3 regions of the Metabacillus indicus genome follow, and region 3 is predicted to be linked to each of the others. Evidence: riboswitches for the same ligand, from Rfam matches in the RefSeq annotation. Region 3 holds a riboswitch; each other region holds the start of a gene.
The links. A riboswitch is a leader RNA that binds a small molecule or an ion and turns the genes downstream of it on or off. The one in region 3 is predicted to bind S-adenosylmethionine.
Positions count from the first base shown of each region.

Region 1 (10,363 bases), 270 kb from region 3:
GATGTTTCCGTCGATCCATTCCATCGTTGCGTTCTTTTCGCAGACTGCACGCTTTGTAACAAGGTTGAAGACGTTGTTTGCCCAGTTCTGAATCGTTGTATAACGGCAGTAGCCGCCGTCTTTTACGATGATTTCAACAACTGCACTGTGAAGTGAGTTTGTTGTGTAAACTGGAGCTGTACAGCCCTCAACGTAGTGAACGTGTGCACCCTCATCAACAACGATCAGAGTACGCTCAAACTGACCCATGTTTTCAGAGTTGATGCGGAAGTACGCTTGAAGCGGCGTATCCACTTTCACGCCTTTAGGAACGTAGATGAACGATCCGCCAGACCAGACAGCCGAGTTCAAAGCTGAGAACTTGTTGTCTGTTGGAGGAATGACTTTTCCAAAGTGTTCTCTGAAAATGTCTTCGTTTTCTTTAAGTGCTGTATCTGTATCTTTAAAGACGATGCCAAGATCTTCAAGGTCTTCTTTCATGTTGTGGTAAACAACCTCAGATTCGTACTGGGCTGATACACCTGCAAGGTATTTTTGCTCAGCTTCAGGGATTCCAAGTTTGTCAAACGTACGCTTGATTTCTTCAGGAACCTCATCCCATGAGCGCTCTGACTTCTCAGACGGCTTTACGTAATACGTAATTTCATCAAAGTTAAGAGCAGCCATGTCTCCGCCCCACTGCGGCATTGGCATGCTGTAGAAATGCTCAAGAGATTTCAGGCGGAAATCAAGCATCCATTGTGGCTCGCTTTTCATACGTGAAATTTCTTCAACGATTTCTTTTGTCAATCCGCGTTTTGAACGGAAAATCGAGACGTCTTTGTCTGCAAATCCATATTTATAATCGCCGATATCCGGCATTTTTTTAGCCATCCGTATTCAACTCCAATCATAGTTGATGGAAGGTTCTCCATCATTGTAAGCAGGAGAGGGACAGCTTAAAGCTGCCCTTTTTCCTGTTCAGCTGTTTTGAACTCCTTTTTCCATGGCCTTCCACGCAAGAGTTGCACATTTAATGCGGGCAGGGAATTTTGCAACACCCTGAAGGGCCTCGATGTCCTCAAGTTCAATGTCGTCATCGTACTCTTTTCCCTGCATCATATCAGAGAAGATTTTTGACAGTTTAAGCGCGGTTTCAACAGACTGGCCTTTAATGGCCTGGGTCATCATTGAAGCAGAGGACATGGAAATGGAACAGCCTTCCCCGTCGAATTTGGCATCTTTTATCTCGCCGTCTTCAATTTGAAGGGTAAGGCGGATACGGTCGCCGCATGTAGGGTTGTTCATATCGATTGTTAAGCTATCTTCGAGTACACCTTTGTTCCGCGGGTTTTTGTAATGATCCATGATGACCTGACGGTACAAGGTGTCCAGGTTGTTAAAAGACATTTGTAAAGTACTCCTTTGTTTTAACAATTCCTGCAACAAGCTTATCGATTTCTTCTTCTGTATTGTACAGGTAAAAACTTGCACGTGCAGTGGAAGAAACATTCAGCCATTTCATAAGGGGCTGTGCGCAATGATGGCCGGCACGCACGGCGATGCCTTCTGCATCAAGCACTGTAGCCACATCGTGAGGATGAACATCCTCTATATTGAACGTTACAAGTCCTGCGCGGTGCTCTGGACCGTAAATTGTAATCCCTTCAACATCTGAAAGGCGCTCTAGGGCATAGCCTGCAAGCTTGTGCTCGTATGCTTCGATGTTATCAAGACCAATATCCTGAAGGAAATCAATCGCTGCACCTAGCCCGATTGCTCCGGCGATAATCGGTGTTCCGGCTTCGAACTTCCACGGAAGCTCTTTCCACGTTGATTCGTACAGGCCGACAAAATCAATCATCTCGCCGCCGAATTCGACCGGCTCCATTTTTTCAAGAAGCGCTTTTTTCCCGTAAAGAACGCCGATGCCGGTAGGACCGCACATCTTATGGGCAGAAAAAGCAAAGAAATCACAATCCAGATCCTGCACGTCAATTTTCATATGAGGAGCACTCTGTGCACCGTCAACGACCATGACTGCACCTTTGCCGTGTGCAATTTCTGCAAGTTCTTTGATAGGGTTAATAGTTCCAAGCACGTTTGAAACCTGCATCACAGATACAATTTTAGCGGCATCTGTAATGGTCGCTTTTGCATCCTCTAAAGAAATCGTTCCGTCTTCTTGAAGAGGGATGTATTTAAGGACCGCTCCCGTTTCTTTGGCAAGCTGCTGCCATGGAATCACATTCGCATGATGCTCCATGTGGGTGATGACAATTTCATCCCCGGCCTTAAGATTCGCACGCCCATAGCTCGCTGCAACTGTATTTAAAGCTGTCGTAGCTCCGCGCGTGAAAATAATTTCTTCCATTGATGAAGCGCCAATGAACTTCCGGACCTTTTCACGGGCTCCTTCATATCCATCTGTCGCTTTCGTTCCAAGCGTGTGAACGCCGCGGTGCACATTTGAATTGTACTCCCGGTAATAGCGGTCCAGCGCTTCAATGACGGGCAGCGGCTTCTGGGAAGTCGCTGCACTGTCAAGATATACAAGATCCTGTCCATTTACCTGCTGATCCAAAATCGGAAAAAGTGAACGGATATCTTGAATATTCATTACTTAACTTTCCTTTCAATAACCTCTACAAGCTGTTTCTTAACACCTTCAATTGGAAGGACGTTGACTACCGGTGCTAAGAATCCATGAATGACAAGGCGCTCTGCCTCAACCTTTGGAATTCCGCGGCTCATCAGGTAGTAAAGCTGAAGAGGATCTACACGGCCAACAGAAGCCGCGTGTCCTGCCGTAACATCATCTTCATCAATTAGAAGAATCGGGTTAGCGTCACCGCGCGCTTTTTCACTCAGCATAAGCACTCTTGATTCCTGCTCAGCATTTGATTTTGAAGCACCGTGCTCGATTTTTCCGATGCCGTTGAAGACAGATGAAGCACTGTCTTTCATTACACCGTGTTTTAAGATATATCCTTCAGAGTTTCTTCCGAAGTGAATCACTTTAGTCGTAAAGTTCTGAGTTTGCGATCCGCGGCCGACTACAACTGATTTTGTGTCGCCGTAAGATCCGTCACCCATAAGGTTTGTCGTATTCTCAGAAATTGTGTTTCCGTCGTTCATCAAGCCGAGAGCCCACTCGATACGGCCATCGCGACCTGCAGTTCCGCGGCGGTTTACATATGTTGTAACACCTTTATTCAAGTGATCAACAGCACCGTACGTTACTTTTGCGTTTGAGTTTGCGAAAACTTCTGTCACGATGTTGAAAATTGCTCCTTCAGTCTCCGTTACAGAAATATAGTTCTCAACATACGTTACTGAGCTGTTGTTATCTGCTACTACGATTACATGGTTGAAAAGAGTCGTAGCCGGATTCTCGTGAACATAAACAGCTTGAAGAGGTGCAGCAACTTCGACATTTTCAGGCACATATACGAACACTCCGCCGTTCATCAAAGCAGCGTTCAATGCTGTCAGGCGGTGCTCATCTACTTTAACGCCATCTGTCATGAAGTATTTTTGCACAAGCTCTGAATGCTCGCGTGCAGCTGTATGAATATCTGTAAAGATAACGCCCTGGTCTTTCAGCTCCTGTGACAGAGATGAATAGGCAGGTGTTGTATCAAGCTGGATGTACAGATTTTTGTTCTCTTTTTCAAGGTCGATAAGAGATTTTACTTCTTCATGCAGACTGTCAAGTGACGTATGCTTTTCGCTTTTCACTGCATGAGTTTTAAACTCAGTGAAGTTCCATTTGTCAATCTTTGTTTTATCCGGCTTTGGCATAGAAAGGTCTTCAGCTTTTGCAAGAGCCTGTAAGCGCAGTTCTGTTAGCCATTCCGGTTCGCCAAGTTCTTTTGAAAAGCCGGCGACATAGTCATGGTTGAATGTTGTCTCTACTGTCATCTTAATCCCCCTAACGCTTACGCTTCTTGACCAACAGTTTCGTCTTCGATGCCAAGCTCTTGTTTAATCCAGTCATATCCTTCTGCTTCAAGGCGCTGAGAAAGCTCAGGACCGCCTGATTTTACGATTCGTCCCTGCATCATAACGTGCACATGATCAGGTGTGATGTAGTTAAGCAGGCGCTGATAGTGAGTGATGATCAGGCAGCCGAACTCTTCAGAACGCATTTGGTTGATACCTTTTGAAACGACTTTAAGAGCGTCGATATCAAGTCCTGAGTCAATTTCATCAAGAATGGCAATCTTAGGCTCGATCATCATTAATTGAAGAATTTCGTTGCGTTTTTTCTCACCGCCAGAAAAACCTTCGTTCAGGTAGCGCTGTGCCATATCAGGATCCATTTCAAGGAATTCCATGTTTGAATCCATTTTGCGGATGAATTTCATTAATGAAATTTCTTCGCCTTCTTCTTTGCGTGCATTAATAGAAGAACGAAGGAAGTCCGCATTTGTTACACCGCTGATTTCGCTTGGATACTGCATTGCAAGGAACAGACCTGCGCGTGCGCGCTCATCAACTTCCATCTCAAGCACGTCTTCACCGTCAAGAGTGATGCTGCCTTTTGTTACTTCGTACTTAGGGTGCCCCATAATTGCTGATGAAAGCGTAGATTTACCAGTACCATTCGGTCCCATGATTGCGTGGAACTCTCCGCCTTTTATTTCAAGGTTTACACCTTTCAAAATCTCTTTTCCGTCGATTTCCACGTGTAAATCTTTAATCACTAATGTTGATCCTGCCATAACTGCTTATACCTCCAATAATCTATAAGATCTGAATTTAATCATTCTCAATTTATTCTCATTCTAATTTTATAACAAATGAAAAGTGAATACAACTTTTTCGGAGGCTGATCCAATTTGCCGCAACCCAAAAGGAACCAGCCTGCGGCTGATTCCTTTTATCCATAGTCTATCCATTCATTTTCCGGTCAAGTTCCGCAAACAGCTGTTTGCTTTTCTGATAGTCCTCTTCACGATTCTTTTCTACTTCCATACGCTTCTCATGGTTTCTGCTGTACACTGCGTACCCCATTTTGTGGGACTGCATAAGAGCCTTTTCCATTTCAGTCGTGTAATTCAAATCAAGCTTCTGCTGACTTGCGTAGATAATGAATCATCCTCTCAGGTTTTGTAAAAACGATACTACTATCGTAATACCCCTTGTAAAAAAGTTCAAACCTGCTGAGAAGGGATAAGAATGAGTGACATACATACAGAGCTCTTCACTGCTCGAAGCAGGCAGAATTTAAAAAGATGCTCTCGTTTTCTTCTGTTTGCTACTGTTTCAGCTGGTTGAGTTCTGTGATGCACTCCTGAACAAGCGTAACAGACTGGCTCATGGCGGCTCCTCCGCCGAATGCAGCCGTCACCCCTACGGTTTCGAGAATTTCCTGTTCGCTCGCTCCCTGATCAAGGCAGCCCTTCGTATGATAAATGATACAGTATTCATCCTGGGAGTAAATACTGATTCCAAGGGCAATCAGCTGCTTTTCTTTTTGGGAGAGAGTCCCTTCTTTAAAGCATTCCTGTGTAAATTCATTATAAAGGTGAGCAAGTTCAGGCATTTTTTCTGTAAAAATGCCAAGGCCTTCTTTGTAGTCGTGCAAAGCTGCTTCGCTTGAGTTTCTCGGTTCAAAATGCTGCATACTGTTCAGCTCCATTCCTAAGATTCAACACCGTTAGTATGCAGAAAAGGGGTCCAGAGTATGCGGAAAAATAAAGGATACAGCGGCAGCTTATTGAGTTTGGAGTGACTGTTTTCTTCTATATAATATTGATTGTTGTTTGAGGAGGAATTTTCTTTCTAATTTATTTTGCAGTGGTACCCGTTCCCTTTCGCTCCGGGAACTTGCTTTCCGCGGGGAGTGCCTGAAGCTTCCTCGCTGCGCTTGCGAGATCTTCAGTGCCCTCTTCATCCCGCAGGAGTCAAGTTCCCTCCGCTGCAGTGCACTGGAGTTTAGCGACGCCACAAACAGGAAGCATTCTCCGCTCATCTTGACCCTTTAGCTCTCGTGAATCGTGACCCCGCCGAAAGTGTTCCAAACATGAGTTAGCAGCACTAACTCGGTGCAGGGACACGACGAAAATGTTCTAATCATGAGTTAGCAGCACTAACTTGGTGCAGGGACACGACGAAAATGTTCTAATCATGAGTTAGCAGCACTAACTCGGTGCGGAGACACGACGAGAGTGTTCTAATCACCGCTTTTGATGGTTCTGAATTCTGCAATAAGTGCCATCAAATTATAATCTGCCTTAAGGGTCATATCTGTATGACCCTTTACCTCCCGCACCTAAGATGTGCCTGCACAAGAAAAAAACCCGAACTGATTTCAGTTCGGATTTTCCAATGGCCGTGCAAATTATTTTCCGTCTACAGGCACAACTGCACCTTCGTATTTTTCTTCGATGAACTTCTGGATTTCTTCTGAGTGAAGAACTTCCACAAGGGCTTTGATCTCTTCTTTGTTTTCGTCGCCTTTGCGGACAGTGATGATATTTACGTACGGTGAATCTGATCCTTCAAGGGCAATTGCATCTTTTTGAGGGTTTAGTCCTGCGCCGATTGCATAGTTCGTGTTGATCAGAACAGCATCGCCCTCGTCGTTGTTGTAAGCCTGAGGAAGGATGCTTGCTTCTACATCAGCTTTGAACTTCAGGTTCTTTTTGTTTTCATCGATGTCGTCGACAGTCGCAGTTGTTTTGTCGACTCCTTCTTTAATTGTGATCAGGCCTTCTTTTTCAAGGAGGGAAAGCATGCGTCCGTGATCAGCAACAGAGTTGCTCATAATGATTGTTCCGCCTTCAGGAATATCTTCAAGCGATTTATGTTTTTTAGAATATACACCGATCGGCTCGATGTGGATTCCGCCTGCATTCACAAAATCATAGGCCTTGTTTTCAGCCATTTGTGACTCAAGGTACGGGATATGCTGGAAGTAGTTTGCATCAATTTCTTCACTTGCAAGTGATTTGTTCGGCAGAATGTAATCCTGGAAAGGAACGATATCAAGCTCGATTCCCTTTTCTTCAAGTAAAGGCTGTGCTTCTTCTAAAATTTCAGCGTGAGGAACATTTGATGCTCCGATTTTCAGAGTCTTTGTTTCCTCTCCGCCACCGTCACCGCCGCCGCAGGCAGCAAGAGCGAAAGCAGATGTAGCAAAAACAGCACTTAATAGTAATTTTTTCATGGTGAATATCCTCCCTAACGTTTATCTAATTTTGATGTTATTAAATCTCCAATAAATTGGATTATGAAGACAATGACTAATATTAAAATAGTTGCAATCATCGTTACAGCATTATTGTTCCTCTGGAAGCCTTCCAAAAAGGCAAGATTTCCAAGGCCTCCTGCACCAACTACCCCAGCCATGGCTGTGTAGCCCACAAGAGCGATAGCCGTTACTGTAATGCCGGAGATTAAAGCAGGTGATGATTCAGGAATCAGGACCTTCCAGATAATCGTAGATGTTTTAGCACCCATTGATCTGGCCGCTTCAATGACTCCTTTATCAATTTCACGGAGTGCAATTTCAACCATTCGGGCATAAAACGGAGCAGCTCCGATGATTAATGCCGGCAGTGCCGCCTTTGCACCAAGGAACGTGTCAAGAATGGCCTTGGTAAAAGGAATTAGCAAAATGATCAGCAGGATAAATGGAATCGATCTAAAAATGTTTACAAATGCAGATATGATGACATTAACCGGCTTGTTTTCCCAAATACCGTTTCTGGATGTAAGGAAGAGCAGCAATCCGAGGATGATGCCCAGCACGAATGTCGCTGCCACGGAAAAGGCAGTCATGAACAAGGTTTCACTGGTTGCTTCCCAAACGTTTTCCCATCTCACGTTTTCAAACATTTGAAATCACCTCCGCCTCGACCTCTTGGCTGCGGATGTAGGCCATCGCTCTTTCAAGCTCAGCCTGTTCGCCGTCCATGTGGATAAACAGTGTACCGTAAGATCCGCTTTGAGTCTGCGAAATTTTCCCCTGAAGAATGTTCACCTGAATCGGATGGTTCCGGATCAGGTTCGTAATAAGGGGATTTTCAGTTGAGTCACCTACAAATGTCAGCTGAATAACCATGCCCTGCTTATATTTCTCAAGGATCAGCTCCATTGTTTCCTGCGTGTCGTCCGGCTCTGTAATTTGTTTCACAAAGCGCTTTGTGATGGCCTGCTGAGGCCTTCTGAATACGTCTAGCACTTCACCCTGCTCGACAATTTTTCCGCTTTCCATCACTGCCACACGGTGGCAGATTTTTCGGATAACATGCATTTCGTGGGTAATCAGAACAATCGTCAGTCCTAACCGTTCGTTAATGTCAACAAGCAGGTCAAGAATGGAATCGGTTGTCTGCGGGTCAAGTGCTGATGTTGCCTCGTCACATAGCAGGACTTTTGGATTGTTGGCAAGGGCTCTCGCAATTCCGACCCTCTGCTTTTGCCCTCCGCTCAGCTGGGAAGGATAGGAGTCTTCCCGGCCTTCGAGCCCGACAAGCTTGATCAGCTCTTCTACCCGTTTAGCCCGCTGCTCGCTTTTTATCCCGGCAATCTCAAGCGGGAACGCAATATTTTCACGGACAGTTCTTGACCAAAGCAAATTGAAATGCTGGAAAATCATGCTGATTTCCTGCCGTGCCTTTCTAAGATCGCTGCCGCTGATTTCATCGATGCCCTGGCCTGCCACCTGAATGGAGCCTTCCGTTGGTTTTTCAAGTCCGTTCAGCAGGCGGATAAGTGAACTTTTCCCGGCGCCGCTATAACCTATAATTCCGAAAATTTCACCTTTGTTTATGTCCAGATTGACGGAATCAACAGCCGTGACACGGCCATTCTTCGTCTGAAAGACTTTTCGCACGTCCTTTAGCGTAATCATGAATTCACCTTCTTCCAAAATTCCACTCACTAACATTTTGCTCTATATCTCCTTGCTTCATGTTTTTCCATGAAAACAAAAAAGCCTTTCTGCAGAAATGAGCAGAAAGGCATATGTGAAAAAACCTTTCTCTCATCTTTCAAAGCTGCAAGCTTTGAGTGAATTGGCACCTTTTCAACAATGTTGACGGTTGCCGGGCTTCATAGGGCACTTCCCTCCACCTCTCTGGATAAGAGACTAACATTTATTAAATTGACTGTATATTTAGTGAGTTTATAGTACGAGAGTGATTCTATCATGCATCAAAAGTACGTGTCAAGAACAAAACTTCCGGATCATGCTTATCGTGCTGTCGATTCTGTCAGTGACCTAATGCCGACAGCCTTCTCAATTGCCTGCTCCAAGTCTTCGAGAAGGTCGTCTATATGTTCAATTCCAACAGAGAGCCTGATTAAGTCTTCCGTTACGCCTGATTTTCTTAAGCCCTCAGCGTCAAGCTGCTGGTGTGTCGTGCTGGCAGGATGGATGATGAGGCTCTTTGCATCCCCTACATTCGCAACGTGTGACCACAGCTCTGCAGAGTTGATCACTTTAGCCCCTGCTTCGCGTCCGCCTTCAATGCCGAATACGACAACTGCGCCTGCTCCCTCAGGCAAGTATTTCTCAGCAAGAGCCTGGTCCGGATGCTTTGAATCTTCAGGATAAAGAACCCATTTCACTGCAGGATGTCCGTTCAGATAGTCTACAACCTTCCTCGTATTCGAGATATGCTCTTTCATTCTGACGTGCAGCGTTTCAAGACCGAGGTTAAATTGAAAAGCATTAAACGGGCTGAGAGCAGGCCCAAGATCCCTCAGCAGCTGCACCCTCGCTTTTACAATATAGGCTGCTTCCGGAAGGGCTTCCGCATAAACCAGGTTATGATAGCTTGGATCAGGTGTCGTGAAACCTGGGAATTTTCTGCTGTTCCAGTCGAATTTCCCTCCATCTACAATGACACCGCCAAGCGTTGTGCCATTTCCAAGCAGCCACTTTGTCGCAGAATGGACAACGATATCAGCACCGTGTTCAAGGGGACGGCACAAATACGGCGTGGCGAATGTATTATCTACAATCAGCGGAATGCCGGCCTCATGAGCAATTTTTGCAACGGCTTCTATATCAAGCACTTGAAGACTCGGGTTGCCGATTGTCTCGGCAAAAATGACTTTCGTTTTTTCTGTGATCGCGCTTCTGAAATTTTCCGGGTTCTCCGGATTAACAAATGTGGTTTCAATGCCGTATTTTGGCAAAGTTGTCTGGAAAAGATTATAGGTTCCCCCGTAGAGACTGGACGCGGACACGATTTCATCCCCGGCACCGGCAATGTTCAGAATCGAAAGGGTAATGGCAGCCATACCGCTTGCTACTGCAAGACTTCCGACACCGCCTTCTAGTTCAGCAATGCGCTCCTCAAGGACGGAGGAAGTCGGATTATGTATACGAGTGTAAATGTACCCCTGTTCTTTTAATGCAAAT
Region 1 covers NZ_CP176757.1:3,464,356-3,474,718, forward strand. Annotated here, with positions in the region: gene sufB (Fe-S cluster assembly protein SufB) at 1-873, opposite strand, end outside; gene sufU (Fe-S cluster assembly sulfur transfer protein SufU) at 961-1,389, opposite strand; gene ACK1LH_RS17775 (cysteine desulfurase) at 1,379-2,599, opposite strand; gene sufD (Fe-S cluster assembly protein SufD) at 2,599-3,903, opposite strand; gene sufC (Fe-S cluster assembly ATPase SufC) at 3,921-4,706, opposite strand; gene ACK1LH_RS17790 (hypothetical protein) at 4,876-5,046, opposite strand; gene ACK1LH_RS17795 (carboxymuconolactone decarboxylase family protein) at 5,243-5,611, opposite strand; gene ACK1LH_RS17800 (MetQ/NlpA family ABC transporter substrate-binding protein) at 6,329-7,156, opposite strand; gene ACK1LH_RS17805 (methionine ABC transporter permease) at 7,171-7,827, opposite strand; gene ACK1LH_RS17810 (methionine ABC transporter ATP-binding protein) at 7,820-8,845, opposite strand; SAM riboswitch class I at 8,975-9,081, opposite strand; gene ACK1LH_RS17815 (O-acetylhomoserine aminocarboxypropyltransferase/cysteine synthase family protein) at 9,187-10,363, opposite strand, start outside.
Region 1: linked by a shared signal. The riboswitch ahead of ACK1LH_RS17810 (methionine ABC transporter ATP-binding protein) and the one ahead of metK (methionine adenosyltransferase) in region 3 are both predicted to bind S-adenosylmethionine.

Region 2 (10,363 bases), 2.0 Mb from region 3:
TGTTTGTGGAGTGAATGACCTGTGCCGTTTTTCACTCAAAATCATTACTCACCATAACTTCAGCGGTTCATAGCTTGACCAGGCTTGAACCGCTTCTTCCTGCTATATAACTTTATCAGGAACAGGGGAAGACAGGTTCATCATCGTGAGCGGTTCGGCGTACTCCATCGATGAATCAATAAACCCTTCTAATAACTCATTTGACTCAGTCACGATTTTAACAAGATAACTGTACTCTCCAGTTAACCGGTGACATTCGATAACCAAAGGGTTTACTTTGCAGTATTCTCTAAATGCGCTGCATCGGTGCGTTTTCATTAAAATGAATGCTTGAACCGGTTTATCAATCTTCACATTGTCAATTTCAGCCTTATACCCTTTAATAATCCCCTGATCCTCCATCTTCCTGACCCTTTCAGTGACCGCAGGAACGGATAAAGAAACTTTCTTTCCAAGTTCAGTCATTGAAACTCTTCCATCTTCCTGCAAAATAGTAAGTATTTGACGATTAATCGGGTCCATGTGATGCCACCTTTATTATTTTATCTCAATCTAATAAAATACATTATTTTCTTAAGTATAACCGGCTAAATTCCATAAGAACAGTATGTTCCAACCGGCATTGATAAACTAAAATAAGGAGTATTCAAATATTGGAGGTTTTAATAATGGGATTAGAAATGAAGACAATATGCGAAAAATGTGATGGAGATTTAAAAGGAAAGGCATACATCTGTGTGCATGAATGCACTTTTTGCGAAGACTGCACAATTGAAATGTCAAACGTTTGTCCTAATTGTTCAGGAGAACTTGTCAGAAGACCTGAGAGAGCTGGTTTTTGTCCTATTAATAGCGCTGTAAGTATGTGAAATGCCAAAACGCTTCCTGCTGCGCTGTATATTATAAGAGAAGCTTAGATTAGGATTTTCAATACAAAAGGCTTCATGATGAGTAACGGGCCGGTATTAAGGTGCAAAACTGAAAATTGCAAAGTAATTCTCACACCATTTACTACCAAAATGGTGTGTTTTTTCATTCAACCGATTAAAGCATAATTTAGCATGATTATGTTAAAATGGAAATAATAGTTATTTAATTAAAAGATTTTAGTTCAACAGTTAAATAGGTATTTAGTAAAGAAACTAATTCATACACCTGATTAAATAAAGGAGAGAAAACTTTGAGTCAATCATTTATTGAACAAGTCCATTATATTAGGATTCCCGTTAAAGATTTAGAACTGTCTGCAAAATGGTATAGAGATGTATTAGGGCTCCACCTACTAAACATTACTGAAGAACTTGCAGTTTTAAAAGTAAATGAAGGACCTTTCTTACTTATCTTGGTTCCTACCGAAGATGAAACATTTGCACATTTTACAATTGATAATCAACAAGAATTTAGCATTGGCTTTACAAGTCGAGAATTGTCGAAATTTCATCAGCATTTAATTTTTAATCAAGTTAAGGTTGAGGATATAAAAGAAGATAATGGTCATGCCTTTTTCCACTTTTACGACCCAGATGGCAATAAACTTCAAGTACACTGGTAGGGAACTTTCCGAGTGGACGAGTTGAGTATGGCGAGGACATTCAGCTCTGAGGGAAGTTAAAAAGGAAACGGGATTGGAAGTAAAACTATGCGGGACTGCTGGTGTATATTATTTTATCAAAGGAAACTCCATTTTAAAATGGAGTTCTTTTTTGTACTGTTCCGAGTCTTTCAATCCAACCCATTACATAAAAGGGCCATTTCATACAGATACCTTACCCAGGCTGCATCATCGCTCATCAAAAGTTTAACGGCTAATGCAGTATCTTTTGATTCGCCTATTCTTTCAAATGGTCTACTATAACTGCTTCCAATTCCCTTCAGAAATAACTTCTGCTTCTCCGTCAATCACCTTAATGGCGGTCTGATCGTCTATTGCATACGCTGGTCCCTTGATTCCGCCGGCCCATTTTTCTGCAGCAGCCATGGTGTTGCCCGGAAGCATCTCGTGGTCCAGATGAGGAAATAGTGAAAAATCAACCATGCTCAGCGTTTCATCTCTTCCAGAGGGCGGAGTCCAGCCGACGAAATAGTCTCCGATCTCAGGGGCCATCACCATGCTCCCGGCACTCATTCCCACATAAACGGCGTTAAGCGACGGCAAGAGGTCTGCGAAACCGGATTGCCGCATCCAGTGGCACAGGTAGAGGGCGTCGCCTCCAGACACCAGCAGGACGTCTGTCTCCTGAACGAGCGGCACCCAGCGGTCTTTATCAATGCTCGGCAGCGCGGTGAGCTCCAGCACGCCTACAGATTTCCAGCCCAAATCGACCATGGGATTTCCGGGTTTCCCGGTGATAAACTCCCAGACTTTGACGCCGGGCCCGACCCAGGGGTGTCCGTACATAGCTGTAGGAATGCAGAGGGCAGTGGAATCTGCAATGGGCTTGTCCAGCATGTCAACAAGGGCATTGTGTATGCTCCGGTTCGTTACGCCTCCAGATGTAAGCAGCAATTTCATGCCTTCACTCCTTATCTAATTTCGTAATAATAAAGGCTTCCATCTTTTATCAAATTATCTGTTTTTTACAATAATACCATGTAAAACAAAAACAGCAGGCACTATTCTCCAAAGAATGTGCCTGCTGTTTCATGTGTCATTTCAATTCTGTTGAGGAAACGTTCATTTAAGCCTGATTTTCATCTCACGGTTTGGCGGATCATCGTTTTTCACTGGAGGGAGTCCGTATCCATAGCCCGATGCCGCCTGTTTTACGGTATGGGTCACACTGTTCAGAACTTCTCCCATGTCCTGTGCGGATTCAAACAGCGGTTCCACTGTCTTCATCTTGCCTTTCACATCAACCGTGATCTGATTGGCGGACTGGATAAGTTCTTCTGCTTCTCCCGACAGATCATGGACCGCTTTTCTTACTTCCGCAAGCGTTTCATTCGTCTCATCAAGAGTCGTCATGCCCTTGCGGAGAGTCTGAATTAAATAGGCGACGAGTAACATAAAGGCGAGCGCAGCTCCTGCAGCACTTACTTCAACAATCATCTTGCACCTCCACAGCCGATTATGCACAAGACTGCCTGTACATTGCTACAGTATATGAATCTGCCTGATGGAGTAGAAGTTTAGAGTGAGAGCTTTTCTCCTTTTTTCAAAACCGGCGCCTCTGCACGTACCGTCTCCGGATATTTGATGCCCTGACCAGTGTTCAAGCAGACCACTTTCTCGTCTTCCCTGATCCATCCGCTCTCCTTCAATCTGCGGGCTGCAGCGAATGTTGCCGCACCTTCAGGACAAATAAAACATCCTTCAAGCTCTGCCGTCAGGGCTTGCTCTGCCTTAATTTCCTCTTCTGATACAGCTATGGCATTCCCGTTTGTTTCATAAATTCCCTCCAGTACAAGGAAATCACCGATTGCCTTCGGAACGTTAATGCCGAACGCGTCCGTCTGCGAATTTTCCCAGAACTCCGATTCAGCTTTTCCTTCTTCAAAAGCTTTTACAATCGGCGCACATCCCTCAGCCTGAACGGCAACAAGGCGAGGCATCCTCTCCTTGCTGATCCAGCCGAGCTCCTGCAGCTCCCGAAGCGCTTTGTAGATTCCGATAATGCCCACTCCTCCTCCTGTCGGATAAAGAATGACATCAGGCACCTCCCAGCCGAGCTGTTCGGCGATTTCATATCCCATCGTCTTTTTCCCTTCAATGCGGTAAGGTTCCTTCAGAGTAGAAGCATCATAGAATCCTTGATCTTTCACAAGCTCCGCCACAACTTTTCCCGCATCGCTGATCAGTCCGTCAATTAAATGGAGATTCGCACCTGAAATGGCGGTTTCTTTCCGGGTGATGAGGGGCGCATCAAGCGGCATGATGACATATGGCTCCATCCCCGCTCTGGCAGCATAAAGCGACCAGGCTGCACCTGCATTACCGTTTGTCGGCATCGCAAAGGTCTTTATGCCAAGCTCCTTTGCTTTAGAAATTCCGACAGCCGCTCCCCTGGCCTTAAAAGAGCCGGTCGGTATCAGCCCTTCATCCTTCATAAGCAGCTGTGTTAGGCCATATTCTGCCCCAAGCCTGTCCATTTTCAAAAGAGGGGTCATGCCCTCTCCCATTGAAACCACATGCTTTGGATCCTCAACAGGCAGCAGCTCGTGGTATCTCCACAAACTGTTTTCCCGGCTGGCGATTTCTTCTTTTGATAACGCACTCTTCACTTGATCTAAATGGTAGCGCACCAAAAGCGGAGATCCGCATGTGCAAAGCTGCTGCACGTCCTTAACTGAATACTCGGCACCGCACTTTGGGCACTCCAAGTGTGAAACATAGCTGTACATCTGCATTTCCTCCATTACTTGATAAAGACTCCTAACATCAAGTTAAGAGTCTTGTATTTTTTAATTCCGCTAGATTTAAGCTCTTAATTTATTCTCCACTGCACTCGCCGGCAGTTTTGCAAGCGCCTGCTCAAAATCTTTGATCAGGTCATCCGCATTTTCCAGCCCGACGCTTATGCGCAATAGTCCGTCTGTAATTCCGCGGCGCTCCCGTTCTTCTTTTGGCATGGCGGCGTGGGACATTCTGGCCGGATAGGACAGAATGGATTCGACCGCTCCAAGGCTTACCGCAAATACCGGCAGCTCCACATTTTTAACGAGCGTGCGGACGGCATCCTCGTCTGCCAGTGTGAAAGACAGGACAGCTCCAGGACCATCTGCCTGATACCGCTGGATCGAGTGCCCGGGATGAAACGTGAGTCCAGGGTAGTACACGTTCCGGACGGCTTTATGGCGGGATAAATAGTCTGCGAGTTTTCGAGCAGACTCACTGGACTGCTGCAGCCTTACGTTCAATGTTTTCATGCCACGGAGAACGAGCCAGCAGTCCTGGACGCCGAGGACGGCTCCGAATGCGTTCTGCAGTTTCTGTACTCTCGCTGCAAGCTCCTCTCCCTTTACAACGGCAAGGCCTGCAAGGACGTCGCTGTGTCCGGCAAGGAATTTGGTGGCGCTGTGAAGGACGATGTCCACGCCGAGTTCAATCGGCCGCTGCAAAGCTGGTGTAAGGAACGTATTATCTAAAAACGTCAGGCATCCGTTTGCTTTTGCAAGCTTTGTAATCCCCCGGATGTCGGTAATTTTCAAAAGAGGATTGGACGGCGTTTCAACGTAAATGACTTTCGTATTCGGCCTGATATGAGAAGCCACTTCATGCAGATCGGTCATGTCAACAAAGCTGTACTCGATGCCGAATCTGCTGAGAACGTCTGTAATGATCCGGTATGTTCCCCCGTAAACATCCTCTGTAATCAGGACATGGTCTCCTTTTGAAAGAAGCAGAAAACAGGTGGAGATCGCTGCCATCCCGGATGCAAAAGCAAAGCCTCTTGTTCCGCCTTCAAGTTCAGTAATGGCCTGCTCAAGTGTTTCCCGCGTCGGATTTCCCGAACGGCCGTAGTCGAATTTCCCGTAATCGTCAAAATCAAACTGGTGAAACGTTGATGAATGATGAATGGGAACGCTGACCGCCCCTGTATCTTTCTGCGCCTTATGACTGTTGTGAAGCAGTTTCGTCTCGAATGTCCACTTACCGCTGCTCAACTTTATCTGCCTCCTTCATAAGTTCAAATGCCTGCAGCAGATCCTGCTCCAAGTCACCTGCGTGTTCAATGCCGACTGAAAAACGCAGCAGGCGGTTGCATACGCCGTTTGCAGCTCTGATCTCTTCTGGAATATCCATATGTGTCTGCGTGGCCGGATATGTGATAAAGCTCTCAACGCCTCCGAGACTCTCAGCAAAGGTTATCGTCTTCAGTGCTTTTAAAAATGGATTGACCCACTCTTCTTTTTGCAGTCTGAACGAAAGCATTCCGCCTTTTCCCGGGTATAAAACATCCGTTACTTCGGATTGGCTCTCCAAAAATTCTGCAACCTGTCCTGCATTTTTTTCATGCTGATTCATCCTTAAAGCAAGTGTCTTCATCCCGCGGATCAAAAGCCATGAATCAAATGGGGAGAGCACGCCGCCGATTGCATTATGGTGCTGGGCAAGCTCTTCGCAAAGCTCTTTGCCTTTTGCGACGACAAGACCTGCAAGTACATCGTTATGTCCGCCCAAATATTTGGTAGCACTGTGAATGACAATATCGGCTCCGTCTAAAATCGGCGTCTGCAGAATAGGCGTGTAGAACGTATTATCAACAATCAGCAGCAGCTTGTGTTCCCGTGCCATTTCGGCTATATCGCTGACCTCTGTTTCCTGCATCAAAGGATTTGTCGGAGTCTCCAGAAAAATCGCCTTTGTGCGGTCATTGATCAGCTGCTTTGTACAGTCCCCGTCTTTAAAATCCGCATAATGGAAAACAAGGCCGTATTTGCGCCATTCCCGTTCAAACAAACGGTATGTTCCGCCGTACAAATCGGAAGAGACAATCAGTTCATCCCCGCTTTTAAACAGGGCCATCAGCGTCTGAATGGCTGCCATTCCCGAACTGAATGCATATCCCTGATCGCCGTGCTCAAGATCTGCGATTGCTTTTTCTAAAATTGTTCTCGTTGGATTTCCTGTCCTGATGTAATCAAACCCTGTTGATTCCCCGATTCCATTATGTCTGTAGGCTGTTGAAAAGTAGACGGGCGGGTTTACCGTTCCCGTTATGTTTTCACTGCGATTCCCGATTTGCGCCAAAGTTGTTTCAATGCGTTCCGACATGATTAAACACCATCCTGTTTGTCATTTCTTCTTTTACACGCCCTGGACCGGGCTTTTTTATATGCTTTGGAAAAATAAAAAGCGCCTTCCTCATATAAGAAGAAGACGCTGGTTCGGCAAAACTGGCTTCCTCTTATCTCCCAAGCATTCAAGCTTGCTGGAATTAGCACCTTGGTTCGAACAGGCATCTGCCTGATCTTTTCCGGTTGCTGAGGTTTCGCAGGGCCAGAACCCTCCACCTCTCTGGATAAGAATAAATAGTATGAATTTTTTAAATGTTTTTATTACCTTACCTCACTTTTTTCATAAATGCAAGGGTTTGGGGCAAAAAACTCAGCCCTTCACCGAGCCTGCAGTCATTCCCGCAATAAAATATTTCTGAAGGAAGATGTAGGCAATAATAAGCGGCGCAGAGGCAATCATCACGCCGGTGAACAGCATCGGATAGTTCGTCATGTACTCCCCCTGAAATTCAAGCAGAGCAAGCGGCAAGGTCTTATATTCATCTTTCGTGATGAAAAGCAAAGGGTACAGCAGGTCGTTCCAGTGCATCACAAACAGAAAAATGGCTGTTGCAGACAGCGATGGAAGCGAGAGCGGCAGGGCAATTTTGCGGTACATCAGCCAGTTCCCGGCGCCGTCAATGGATCCTGCTTCAAACAACGATTTCGGCAGAGTTTTCATGAATCCAGTGAGAATGAAAACAGCAACAGGCAAGGTAGCCGCAATGTTGACGATCATCAGTCCCACGAGACTGTTCGTCAGCTTCAGCTGAAAAATCAACTGATAGAGCGGAATCATGTTCACCTGCGCAGGAATCATCATGCCGAGTGTGAAAAATCCGAACACAGCAGCGCTGAGTACACCGCCGATCCGCGTGATGGCAAAGGCGATCAGGCTTGCAAAAAACAGCGTCAGAAAGACGGATACAAGTGTGACAATTGAGCTGTTCTGAAAATACAGGCCCATCGACTGATCTTTAAAAATAGATATGTAATTTGACACTGAAAACCGTTCAGGCAGTCCGAGTACATTTTCATACATTTCAGCAATCGTTTTAAACGTTGTTAAAAAGATGGCGAAGATCGGAATGATGATAATGGCTGCGTAGATTAATATGAGTCCGTACTTTGTTCCTTTCAACGTTCGTCACCCTTTCCTCAGTAGTCGACCCTGTTTGCGTGCAATGCCTTAAACTGCACAAACGTAATCAAGGCAATGACGGCCATAAAAATAACGGATTCTGCTGATGCATAGCCAAATTTAAAGCTCCTGAATGCCGTTGTGTAAATCAGGGTTGCGATAATCTCCGTTGAATAGTTCGGACCTCCGCGCGTCATGGCAAAGATCAGATCGAACGCTTTAAATGATTGTATCGTTGTGTACGCGACAACGATGGTTGCTGCGGGAGCAACAAGCGGCCATGTGACTTTTTTGAACGTCTGCCATCTGCTTGCCCCTTCAATTTTGGCCACCTCGTAAAGATCGGCAGGAATGCTCTGAAGACCGGCAACAAAGATAATAATCATCTGTCCTGTATGAAACCATACTTGCACGACAGCAATTGAAAAAATGGCGATTTTCTCATCACCCAGCCAGTTCTGTGCCAGGAAATCAAGCTGCAGCCCTGTAAGAATGGTTTTAAGGAGCCCAAGGTTTGGATCGTAAATAAACGACCAGATAAAGGCGACTGAAACAGAGGATAGAATCGTAGGAAAAAAAAACAGTGCCCTGAAAAAAACATTGGTTCTTGTGTTTTTAATCAGGAAAAGGGCAAAGACAAGGGAAAACAGCGTTTGAAAAACAACGACAAACAGCATGAATTTCACGTTGTTTCCAAGTGCTTTTGCAAAAATAGAGTCATTTGTCGCCAGATTGATATAATTGGTCACTCCGACGAAATCAAAATCAGGGGAGATTCCGTCCCAGTTTGTAAATGAGTAAAAGAAGGCGCTCAGTGTCGGGTAGATAAAAAAGATGCTGTACACAAGAATGCCGGGTGCAAGAAAGAACAGCAGTGATTTGTTATGTTTCAGCAATGAAATGGCCTCCTTTCATGATGAGAAGAAGAGGGGGCTTTCCCCCTCTTCTCCGGATTACTTGCTTAAGTTCTGCTCAACAATTTTTTGTGCTTCTGCAGCCGCTTTTTCAGGATCCGTTCCGCCGATGACAGCCTGAATGGACGCGATCACCGCTTTTTCAACATCTGCATTCGGAATCAGAAAGCGGGGCTGGAACCGTGTGTTTTTTTCCATCCAGACAGCTGTATCTTTCAGTTCTTCAGACTCATACGTGACATCTTTAAGCGTTACATGCTGGCCGGTTTTATTTGCGTATTCGCCTGCATTTTCTGATTCAGAAAGGAAGCTCACGAATTTTTTTGCTGCATCCTGCTTCTCTGATTTGCTGTTGACTGCAAGCATGAACGTGGTTGTGTGGACCCCCTCGTATTTTGCTTCATTTTCAGCAACTGTGATTGGCGCAAGAAGCTGCAGCTTAATGTCCGGATTTTGCTGCTTAATGCCGGCCATAGCGTAAGATCCGCTTGCAAGCATTCCTGCTTTTTCCTGGGCCATCAGCGCAATGGCTCCGTCATGCTTTGTGCCGAGGGCTTCTTTAGCAATGTAGCCTTTGTCAGTAAGCTCTTTAAATTGAGAAAGCGTCTTGACCCACCACTCATCCGTCAATTTTGCATCGCCGGCCATAAGCTTCGCAAAAATCTCTTCGTCCGGCGCATTGTTCATCATCATGCTGTTCATCAGCTGTCCCGGGCCAATATCAGCTCCAGGGAAGGCGATAGGTGTATAGCCGTTTTCTTTAAGAGTTTCGCAAAGAGCCAAAAATCCTTCCCAGTCTTTAGGGGGCTCCAGTCCGAGTTCTTCAAAAATACCTGCATTATAGACAGGCTGGTTATAGACAAGCTGCAGCGGAACGGCAAGCTGTTTGCCGTCTGCCTTTCCTGCTTCTATCAGGTTTTCGTTGTAATTCTGAACAAATTCCTCATTGGAAAGGTCAGCGAAAAAGCCTGCTTTTTTAATAATTTCAAATTGAGATCCCGGGAATGATGTAAACACATCTCCCGTTGAACCGTCTCTGAGCAGCGTCTGTGCAGTAGACTGATATTCTTCAGATGGATAGACTGTCATGTTTACTTTGATTTTCGGATTCTCTTTTTCGAATTTGCTGATCAGTTCTTTAAAAACTTCAGCATCCTCCCCGCGCCAGTGGATAAAGCTGATTTCTGTCACTCCGTCTTTTCCGCTCCCTCCGGTTTCATTCGAGGAGCACCCGGCTAAAGCAAGGACCATTACGAATATTGCCGCTAAGAAGCTGCTGAGCTTTTTGTTCATCTTATACCTCCTGTTTGATGGTTTTATGTTTCAGGGGCAGCTTTGGAAACAGCAGTTCCGCTGTGCGGTATGCTTCTTCCAGATGCGGATACCCCGACATAATGAATGTGTCTACGCCTGCTTCGGCGTACTTTTTCATATTTTCGGCCACGCTGTCCGGATCCCCGACAAGCGCAGTCCCCGCACCTTCCCTTGCAAGACCAATTCCTGCCCACAGTCCCGGTGCGATTTCAAGCGCGTTTTTGTTGTCCAGCGACAAATCCGTCATCCGGCGCTGCGCGACTGAATCAAAGCGCGC
Region 2 covers NZ_CP176757.1:1,065,377-1,075,739, reverse strand. Annotated here, with positions in the region: gene ACK1LH_RS05410 (Lrp/AsnC family transcriptional regulator) at 103-522, opposite strand; gene ACK1LH_RS05405 (DUF1272 domain-containing protein) at 669-869, shown strand; gene ACK1LH_RS05400 (VOC family protein) at 1,181-1,552, shown strand; gene ACK1LH_RS05395 (Type 1 glutamine amidotransferase-like domain-containing protein) at 1,850-2,512, opposite strand; gene ACK1LH_RS05390 (DUF948 domain-containing protein) at 2,675-3,049, opposite strand; gene ACK1LH_RS05385 (threonine synthase) at 3,130-4,347, opposite strand; gene metC (cystathionine beta-lyase) at 4,417-5,604, opposite strand; gene ACK1LH_RS05375 (methionine biosynthesis PLP-dependent protein) at 5,591-6,715, opposite strand; SAM riboswitch class I at 6,846-6,969, opposite strand; gene ACK1LH_RS05370 (carbohydrate ABC transporter permease) at 7,049-7,858, opposite strand; gene ACK1LH_RS05365 (carbohydrate ABC transporter permease) at 7,876-8,751, opposite strand; gene ACK1LH_RS05360 (ABC transporter substrate-binding protein) at 8,812-10,065, opposite strand; gene ssuD (FMNH2-dependent alkanesulfonate monooxygenase) at 10,067-10,363, opposite strand, start outside.
Region 2: linked by a shared signal. The riboswitch ahead of ACK1LH_RS05375 (methionine biosynthesis PLP-dependent protein) and the one ahead of metK (methionine adenosyltransferase) in region 3 are both predicted to bind S-adenosylmethionine.

Region 3 (10,363 bases):
GGTCGAGTTCTGTATCTTTAAATTGAGGGGCAATGGATTTTGCGATTGTTTCCGCGTTATTTTCTTCCACCCATTGCTGCGCTTTATAAATCGCTTTTGTGAATTTTTCAGCCGCTTCTTTATCGTCTTTCAGGAAGCTTTGCTTTGCCATAAAGGTCGTATATGGGACTTTGCCGGATTCCTCGCCGAAGGATGCCACAATATGCCCTGTACCTTCTTTTTCAAAAATACTTGCAGTCGGTTCAAAGAGCTGGACGAAATCGCCTGTGCCTGATGCAAATGCGCTCGGAATATTAGCAAAATCAATATTCTGAATCAGTTCCAGATCCGCCTTAGGATCAATTCCCTGCTGCTTCAGGACAAATTCGCCAACCATCTGCGGCATGCCGCCTTTACGCTGGCCGAGGAATGTTGTGCCTTTCAGCTGGTCCCAGCTGAAATTGTCTATTTTCTCGCGTGAAACAAGGAAGGTTCCGTCTGTCTGAGTGAGCTGTGCGAAGTTGATCACAGGATCCTTTGAGCCCTGTGCTGAAACATAAATGGATGTTTCAGAGCCGACTAGCGCGATATCAGCTCCATCTGAGAGCAGGGCCGTCATCGTCTTGTCACCGCCCCACGTAGTTGTCAGTTCGACATCAAGACCTTCTTCTTCAAAAAACCCTTCAGACATCGCTGCATAAAGAGGAGCATAGAAAATGGAATGGGTGACTTCAGCGAGTCTGATTTTTTCCGGCTTGCTTTGATTGCACGCGCTCATTGTAAAGACGAGCAGAGCAAGCAGACAAAAGCCAATCAGCTTTTTTTTCATACATAATCCTCCTTGGTGACAGACACCATTAAAAATAGGTAAAATAAGTTTTCAGTATTGTAACGCCTGAAATAGTGTATGAATTCAGCGAAAATGTGTGAATGCCTATTATCGTTTTGTGAGGTGAAGGGAAGATGGAAAACGGATCTATTGTTGAACGCCAGGTGATGCCGTCTCCCAATCCCGCTGTCAGACTGGAAATCGTCACCTATTTGTCTGAAGGCCTGAAGGTGAAGGGACTGCTCGCAGAACCTGTGCAAGAGGGAGTATATGACGGTTTTCTGTATTTGCGCGGCGGCATTAAGAATGTCGGCAAAGTCAGACCCGGGCGGATCGTGCAGTTTGCATCTGAAGGGTTTGTCGTCATGGCTCCTTTCTACAGGGGGAATCAGGGAGGAGAAGGGAATGAAGATTTCGCAGGAGAAGACAGATATGATGCCCTGCATGCTTTAACGCTGCTGAAAAATCATTCAAAAGTGATAAACGAACGGATTCACGTGTTCGGTTTTTCCAGAGGCGGCGTCATGGCGCTGTTTGCAGGACTGCTTGACCGGGATGTGAAATCGGTTGTGACATGGGGCGGGGTATCGGATATGACGCTGACCTATGAAGAAAGAGAAGACATGAGGAGAATGATGAAGCGGGTGATAGGAGGGACTCCGTCCAAATATCCGGAACGGTACCACTGGAGAACGCCTCTTTACGAACTTGAGGACTGGCATGCGCCAATCTTAATCATCCACGGGATGCATGATCAGAATGTGTCCGTGCAGCATGCTCATTTATTGGAGAACAGGCTTTTGGAACTCGGAATAAAAGCAGAAACGATGTACTTTGAGGAGTATACGCACTATTTTCCACCGGCTGTAAACAGAAAAGTCGTGAAGGACCTTACAGCATGGATGAAAAAGCAGTAAAACCGGGAACGGTTATGATAAAATAAAGCTATATAAGAAGAGGAGTGATGAGGATGGGTATGCCTTTAGAGCTGAACACAATGATCGTGACCAAAGGAAGAGAGAGCAGGCTGGAAGAGAATCTTTTTTCGCTTGAAAAAGAGGGTTATCGCATTTATCCGCTGGAAATACCTGTTGAGGTCAGAAAAACAAAAGACGGCGATGTCAGCGGACAGGCTCTGATTAAAAAACTTGAACTTGTCGACTCAAAAACCATCCTGACGTATCAGCTGATTGCGCTGAAGTCGACGAATTAAAGCATCTGAAATGACGTCTGCATACAAAAAAGCTGCTGAGCACATCAGCAGCTTTTATAATTGAGCTGAAAAAGAGTTTTCGCCAAATGAGCAAACTCTTCCGGCTGTATCGCTGTCTTTTCAGCCCGGCCGTTTATCGTACGGGTGAGTGAGGTATCGGTCAGTGTGACCGTGCCGCTGTCTGTTATTTTTACGGCTAAAGGTTTTTTGTTAAATGGGGAGAATTCAGAGTGACAGATAACATTCTGCATTTCATCTAATTCTGACTCCTGCATTTCTCTTGAGTCAAATACATATCCTTTTTTCCAATCTGTATCTCTGCCTGAAAGCTTCATCTCAAGCAGATATTCTCCTGAAAACTCCGGAACCTCAGCCACGCGGAACTCTCCATTGCGGGAGCTGATAACCTCTCCATTTAGAGGAACAGGTTTTAACGGAAGATTTCCTCCAAATCCTGTATCAATCAGATATTGACTGCTGTCATGGTCAAGAAGGATGGCGGTATGTGTTCTTCCTGTCCGGCTGAAGCAGTTGTTATGGTGGTCATAGACCATTCCCCTGACCAATTTTACGTTCAAATGGTTTTCCAGAAGAAAATGATAGAGGAGGGGGTTCAGTTCATAACAGAGCCCGCCTTCATTCCCGGCCAGTATTTTTTCTGTCAGGTTTTCTTTAGTGACGGGCTTTGTCTGTCCGGTCAGCACACGAAAATTTTCGAAAGGAAAAGCTGAGGCCGTCCGCTCAAGCAGGTCCTCAAGCTGTTCAAATGAAATGGTGCTGCCGGCGGGTAAACCCAGTCTGTTTCTGAACGCCTGATTAAGCTCCATGGAATCTCTCCTTTATATGGTTTTCATCCAATCAAGAAAGTCATGCAGTTTGTCCACTGAAGTCAGATTCTCATTGCATGTTTTGGCATCTTTGCAAATATAGTTTCCCTTTTTAACGTACGTTCCCTGCTCTGATCCTTTCAGCTCTACTGTAAAAAGTCCTGTTTCTGCGAATTTTCCGCAGATTGTACAGATGCCTTTCTGGTAACTGCTGCTGAAGGTTCCGCTTAGTCCGGTCCATTTTTCTCCTGATTCCGCTATCATAAAGTATTTTCCCGTACCTTTGTCGTGCCAGCCGATATAGGATACTTCGTTTAGTTCCAGCTCTTGCGCAAAAGAGGGAAGCTTTAATTTTTTTGCTTTCGGGAAAAGTTTTTTGACAGACTGCTCCGTTAACGGCCTGAACGGAATCGTATATGGACGCAGTTTGGCAAGATATGCATCGGCATCCATCGTGTCTTTAACATCTGAAACAGGGGAAATAAGGTCTCTCTGCTCAGGAGAAAGTTCTTCGAATACAGCTGTAGCCCTTTCTGCCGCAAGTGATTTTAGTGCGTCTAAGACATGGCGGTCATTAGCCGTGCTGTGCCCATTCACAAGAATCTGTGCCTGTGCCTTTATATGGTTGTACTGGTCGCTTCGGATAAATGGTTCCATTTTTAATTCACTCCGCTTCTAAACAGCCGGTTGAACCGGCTTTCTTTTATTATATGCACGATTTATCCGTTATTTAAATGGATGAAACAAATAGAAGGAAACTCGGCATAAAAAGAGGGATGATCTTATTGATCATCCGCTGCCGGTTTTCGTTTATAGACAATTTTTTTTATAGTCTCTGAGGAAAGGAAATATTCCTGTGCAAGCTCCTGTATGGTGCTGCCGTTGCGGAAGGATGTACGGATGCTGTCATTTCTTTCATCAATCCATTTTCTGCTGCCGGAACAGCTTCCCCATTTTTGGCGGCTGGATTCAGGCCGCGGTATATAGATAGACTCTCCCTGGATATATTGCTGAATTTCAGTAATCAGTCTGTCAGGAAGAACCTCATTTGCGTTAACATATTTCATTTCTGCCAGCTCCTTATTTTTTAATAGAGAAATAAGGGCAAAGCCTGGCATTAATGGCGATGCGGAATGTTAGGCACGGATTGCCTTACTCGTGATTTGCCTCATGCAAAGGATCGCCTTTTTAATACTGGGCTTTGCATGAGTTGCTGCAGTATCCGGCAAATGGAATAAGTCTGCCAAAGTGATCACCTCCTTAACTGCCTTTTTTATACAATACTATCATACGTAACCTGAGGGGAAAAAGAAAAAACGTTTGGCTGCAAATGCGGCCAAACGTTTTTCTTTTATACAGCTATTTTCGATTCATTTATTTTTTGTGCTTTCTTTGTGCTGAACTTGTTTACAAGCATTGTAAGTGCACCGTCACCAGTCACATTTGTTGCTGTTCCAAGGCTGTCCTGTGCAAGATACAGAGCAATCATGAGGGATACCATCGTCGGATCAAAGCCGAGCATCGTCTTCAGAAGGCCGATCGCTGCCATGACCGCTCCGCCAGGTACACCCGGTGCTGCGACCATTGTGATCCCGAGCATAAGGATAAACGGAATCATCATTCCGGCAGTCGGGACTGTGCCGTTCATCATCATAACGCCCATCGCACAGCAGACAAGAGTAATCGTGCTGCCTGAAAGGTGAACTGTTGCAAGCAGCGGCACGCTGAAATCGGCCACTTTCGCCTGAACGCCTGTTTTCTTCACCTGACCAAGCGTGACAGGAATAGTCGCTGCAGATGACTGTGTTCCAAGCGCTGTGAAATAAGCTGGCGACATGATTTTTAAAAGTTTGAAAGGATTGTTTTTCGTCAGCAATCCGCTCGTGCTGTATTGCAGAAGAAGCATTGTTAGATGCAAAGCAATAATCAGGATAAAGACTTTTGCAAAAACAGACAGAATGGATTGAACCTGTCCTCCAAATGTCATGTTCGCAAAGATTCCGAAAATGTGAAAAGGAAGAAGCGGAATGATGACCGTTTTGATTAATTTTTCCACGATCTTCTGGAAATCTTCAAATGCATGCTGCAGTGTGTTTCCTTTAATCGATGCAAGGCCGATTCCGATGATAAACGCGAAAAGAAGGGCGCTCATGACTTCCATCACAGGCGGCATGCCGATTTCAAAAAAGGGTTTCTGAAGAAACTCTTCAGGGTTATCAGTTTGAACAAGTTTATTTTCTGAGATAAATGAAGGCAGGATAAAGGATGCTGCCGCAAAAGCAAGGATACCTGCAAAAATGGTAGACAGATAGGCAAAGCCTGTTGTCATCCCGAGCAGTTTTCCTGCGCCTTTTCCGAGCTGTCCAATACCTGGAGCAATAAAGCCAATGATGATAAATGGGATGGCAAAATTAATAAAGTTTCCGAAAATCCCGTTAAAAGTAGCGAAGCCTTTTACCAGCCATTCGGGAGAAATGCTTCCGATCACGACACCTAATGCGATGGCCAGTACAATTTTCGGCAATAATCCGAGCTTGATTTTCATTGATGTGTCCTCCTGAAAGATACATTTGTACATGAGTTATAGAAACTACTTTAGCACAGGCGGACTGAAATTTGTATAAAAAAAGAGAATTTTATTTTATTAATATATGGAAATGAAGGAGAAGAAACAAAAAAATCTGTGCCGCAGAAGAGGGCACAGATTTTTTATTGTTAACCAGGAAATTATAAAGAATAAAAGGCTGTGGATAACATAACAAAGTTATCATCGTCCAGCTCCAGCGCCTAGATCCTCTGTCAGAACAAATCCGTCAAAAAAGTCAAAACCGGACTTTTCCGCCGGATTCTTATCTGCCTATCGGATCTGACCAAGGCGCTTGCGCTTTTGTTCTTAGACTGTAGGTCCGCCAAGCGTTTCAATATCAGCCGAAACGTTCTTGAACTTTTTGAAGTTTTGTTTGAATTGTCCAGCAAGCTCCTGCGCCTTTGCGTTGTAGGCTTCCGAGCTGTCCCATGTCTTCACAGGCTGGAGCACTTCATCAGGCACGCCAGGTACATGAATAGGAATTTGCAGACCGAAGTTTGCATCAGTTACTGTCTCAACGCTGTCAAGCTCTCCTTCAAGGGCAGACTGTACCATTGCACGCGTATATTTAAGCTTCATACGCTGCCCTGTACCGTACTCTCCGCCGGTCCATCCAGTGTTGACAAGGAACACATTGGCACCGTGCTCATCGATTTTGCGTCCGAGCATTTCCGCATAAACGGTAGCCGGAAGCGGAAGGAATGGCGAGCCAAAGCATGTTGAGAACGTAGCCTGCGGTGATGTAATGCCGCGCTCTGTTCCGGCAAGCTTGCTTGTATAGCCGCTAAGGAAATGGTACATTGCCTGTTCTTTCGTCAGTTTGCTGATCGGAGGCAGAACTCCGAATGCATCAGCTGTCAAAAAGACGATTGTATGAGGATGTCCGGCAATGCTCGGCATCACGATATTGTCCATCGCTTCAAGCGGGTAAGCTGCTCTTGTATTTTCAGTGAAGAATGTATCATCATAATCTGCCGCTCTTGTATCGTCATCTAGGACCACATTTTCCAAAACAGATCCAAATCGGATCGCATCAAAGATTTGCGGTTCTTTTTCTCTTGTGAGGTTGATGCACTTGGCATAACAGCCTCCCTCGATATTAAAAACACCCGCATTTGACCAGCCGTGCTCGTCATCGCCGATCAGTTTGCGTTTCGGGTCAGCAGAAAGCGTTGTCTTTCCTGTTCCTGAAAGTCCGAAGAAAAGGGCGACATCTCCTTCCTGGCCGACGTTAGCCGAGCAGTGCATCGGCAGAATGCCGCTCTCAGGCAGAAGGTAGTTCATAACAGAAAAAATGGATTTCTTCATTTCGCCTGCATATTCCGTACCGCCGATTAAAATCGTTCTTTTTTCGAAAGAGACAATAATGAATGTTTCGGAATTTGTGCCGTCAACAGCAGGATCTGCTTTGAAATTCGGTGCAGAAACGATTGTAAATGGATTTGTATGCTGAACAAGTTCATCTGGACTTCCAGGCTGGATAAAAAGCTGCTGGGCAAACAAGTTGTGCCATGCAAACTCGTTTACAACCTGAATCGGAAGCCGGTATTTCGTATCAGCGCCGGCGAATCCTTTGAAAACAAATAGTTCATTGCGGTCTTTTAAGTATGAAAGGACTTTTAAGTATAGCTTTTCAAATGCTGCTTCTGAGAAAGGCTGATTCACAGAACCCCATTCAATTTTGTCTTCTGTGGATTTTTCGTTTACAATGAATTTATCCTTAGGTGAGCGGCCTGTATATGTGCCTGTAGTTGCACGTACGGCTCCCGTTGATGTTAAAACGCCTTCTTTTCGCTCCAGAACCTTTTCAACAAGAACTGGAACCGATAAGTTATGAAATGCATTTTCCCCATTAAGTAATACTTCAAGCTCGTTTGTGATTTCGATTGAATTCATCCCATACCCATCCTTTACCTATATTTCGGATTTTTATCTATAGTTTCATCCTGCTCTTGTTAATTAGTATAACACATTAAAATAAATAGTCTATACTATTTAACTTATTCTACGTGCAAAATCACAAAATGGAACAAATTCAGCTTTGTTTTCCATGAAAATGATACATATATAATAGAAGTGTTTCGTACGCAACTTTTTGTGGAAAAGAAGATGGGAGAGTAAAAAAAAGGAACATAAAAACCTTGTCATTTTTTGTTGACACCTGCATTATAAGTGCGCTATCATATGACCTTGAACGGATTCTCTTATCCCGAGCTGGTGGAGGGACAGGCCCTGTGAAACCCAGCAACCTGCTTTACCGGAAAAATTCATTTCAGATCAGAATGCCCTGAGTGAATTTGAAAAGCAAAGGTGCTAACCTGATGCAAGGCGAAAGCCCTTGATCGATAAGAGCGAAAGGCTGCGAATTCAGTAAATAACCTTTCCTCGCGGGAAAGGATTTTTTATTGTTAAGGAAAATTAAAGAATAAATGGCTGTGGATAACATAACAAAGTTATCCTCGTCCAGCTCCAGTGCCTAGATCCTCTGTCAGAACAAATCCGTCAAAAAAGTCAAACCCGGACTTTTCCGCCGGATTCTTATTTGCCTATCGGATCTGACCAAGGCACTTGCGCTTTTGTTCTTTTTTAATGATATTTTGCCTGAATGTACTCGTGGATTCTCCTAAAACATGCCAACTGAAATATTTTGCCGAATGGTCAAAATATGAAAGGGAATGAGTTCCGTATCATCTACCTTTTGAGGAGGAAAACTTTAATGACTAAACAACGTCGTCTGTTTACTTCAGAGTCAGTAACTGAAGGTCATCCTGATAAAATCTGCGACCAGATCTCTGATTCGATTCTCGATGCAATTCTTGAAAAAGATGCAAATGCCCGTGTAGCCTGCGAAACATCTGTAACAACAGGTCTTGTGCTTGTTGCCGGTGAAATCACAACTTCTACTTATGTAGACATTCCTAAAATTGTCCGTGAAACAGTGAAGGAAATTGGCTACACTCGTGCAAAATACGGTTTCGATGCTGAAACTTGTGCAGTACTTACTTCCATCGACGAGCAATCAGCTGACATCGCCATGGGTGTTGACCAGGCGCTTGAAGCCCGCGAAGGAAAAATGACTGACGAGCAAATCGATGCAATTGGTGCAGGTGACCAGGGTCTTATGTTCGGATATGCTAACAATGAAACTAAAGAGCTTATGCCTCTTCCAATTTCACTGGCTCACAAGCTTTCCCGCCGTCTAACAGAAGTGCGTAAAGAAGACATTCTTCCTTACCTTCGTCCGGATGGAAAAACTCAGGTTACAGTTGAATACGATGAAAATGACAAGCCTGTGCGCATTGACACAATTGTTATTTCTACTCAGCATCACCCTGAGATCTCACTTGAGCAAATTCAGCGCAATGTAAAAGAGCATGTCATTAACCCGGTTGTTCCGAAAGAGTTAATTGATGAAGATACAAAATATTTCATCAATCCGACTGGACGCTTTGTTATCGGCGGACCTCAAGGCGATGCTGGTCTGACTGGCCGCAAAATCATCGTTGACACTTACGGAGGCTACGCTCGCCACGGAGGCGGCGCATTCTCAGGCAAGGATCCTACAAAAGTTGACCGCTCAGCAGCATATGCAGCGCGCTACGTTGCCAAAAACATTGTAGCTGCAGGTCTTGCTGACAAGTGTGAAGTTCAGCTTGCATACGCAATCGGTGTTGCACAGCCGGTTTCTATTGCAATCGACACATTTGAAACAGGTAAAGTAAAAGAAGATGTGCTGGTAGACGTTGTCCGCGAGAACTTCGACCTTCGTCCAGCAGGCATCATCAACATGCTGAACCTTCGTCGTCCAATTTACAAACAAACGGCTGCTTACGGTCACTTCGGCCGCAACGATCTTGACCTTCCATGGGAAAGAACGGACAAAGCTGAAGTACTTAAAGAGCAAGCATTAAACCGATAAAATTGATAAAAGATGGAATCTGCCTTAGGGCGGGTTTCATCTTTTTTTGTTTTGTGGAGAGAAAGTGTCTTATTGAATTTTAAACTTTAAAAAATGCGGAAAATTGTCCCTTCAGTCGGTGGAGAAGGAGCTGAAGGTCAGAAAAGAGGATGGATTGTGCCCTTTAGATGGTGGAGAAGGAGCTGAAGGTCAGAAAAGAGGATGGATTGTGCCCTTTAGATGGTGGAGAAGGAGCTGAAGGTCACAAAAGCAGATGGATCATGCCCTTCATTTGGTGGAGATGGAGCTGAAGGTAACAAAAGCGGAAGGATCGTGCCCTTCAGTTTGTGGAGAAGAAGCTGAAGGTAACAAAAGCGAATGGATCGTGCCCTTCAGTTGGTGGAGAAGAAGCTGAAGGTCACAAAAGCGGATGGATCGTGCCCTTCAGATGGTGGAGAAGAAGCTGAAGGGCACTAAACGGAACAACTCGTGCACGCCAGATGGTTAAGAAGCTCCTAATGGTTTTTAGTCAATTAAAAAATCCGTCTTTTTGTAAAAATATGCAACTTTCCGGCAGGTTCTGTCGTTTCATAGGCAGACAAGAAGCTGGAGGGAAAAAAATGTGCGGTTTTGCAGGTGTTATTGATTACAGTCAAACAAAGAAAACGGAGTACAGGGAGCTTATAAAAAATGCGGGCAGGATGATAAAGCACAGGGGTCCGGATGACAGCGGGATGTTTGAGGATGAGCACGTGATTTTTGCATTCAGAAGGCTGAGCATCATTGATGCAAAGGGTGGTCATCAGCCCATGCCTTATCAAAACGGCCGCTATCACATTGTGTTTAATGGAGAGATCTATAATTATGTGGAGCTTAGAAAACACTTGCTATCAAAAGGAGCTTCATTAAAAACGGAAACAGATACAGAAGTGATTGTCGCGCTGTATCACTTGTATGGAGCGGAAGTCGTTGATTATTTAAGGGGGATGTTTTCCTTTTTAATTTGGGACAGGTTAGACAAGCACCTTTT
Region 3 covers NZ_CP176757.1:3,192,143-3,202,505, reverse strand. Annotated here, with positions in the region: gene ACK1LH_RS16405 (ABC transporter substrate-binding protein) at 1-808, opposite strand, end outside; gene ACK1LH_RS16400 (alpha/beta hydrolase family protein) at 943-1,725, shown strand; gene ACK1LH_RS16395 (DUF2584 domain-containing protein) at 1,779-2,021, shown strand; gene ACK1LH_RS16390 (arylamine N-acetyltransferase family protein) at 2,066-2,848, opposite strand; gene ACK1LH_RS16385 (FusB/FusC family EF-G-binding protein) at 2,861-3,505, opposite strand; gene ACK1LH_RS16380 (CD3324 family protein) at 3,631-3,915, opposite strand; gene ACK1LH_RS16375 (dicarboxylate/amino acid:cation symporter) at 4,200-5,387, opposite strand; gene pckA (phosphoenolpyruvate carboxykinase (ATP)) at 5,742-7,331, opposite strand; SAM riboswitch class I at 7,637-7,787, shown strand; gene metK (methionine adenosyltransferase) at 8,152-9,354, shown strand; gene asnB (asparagine synthase (glutamine-hydrolyzing)) at 9,954-10,363, shown strand, end outside.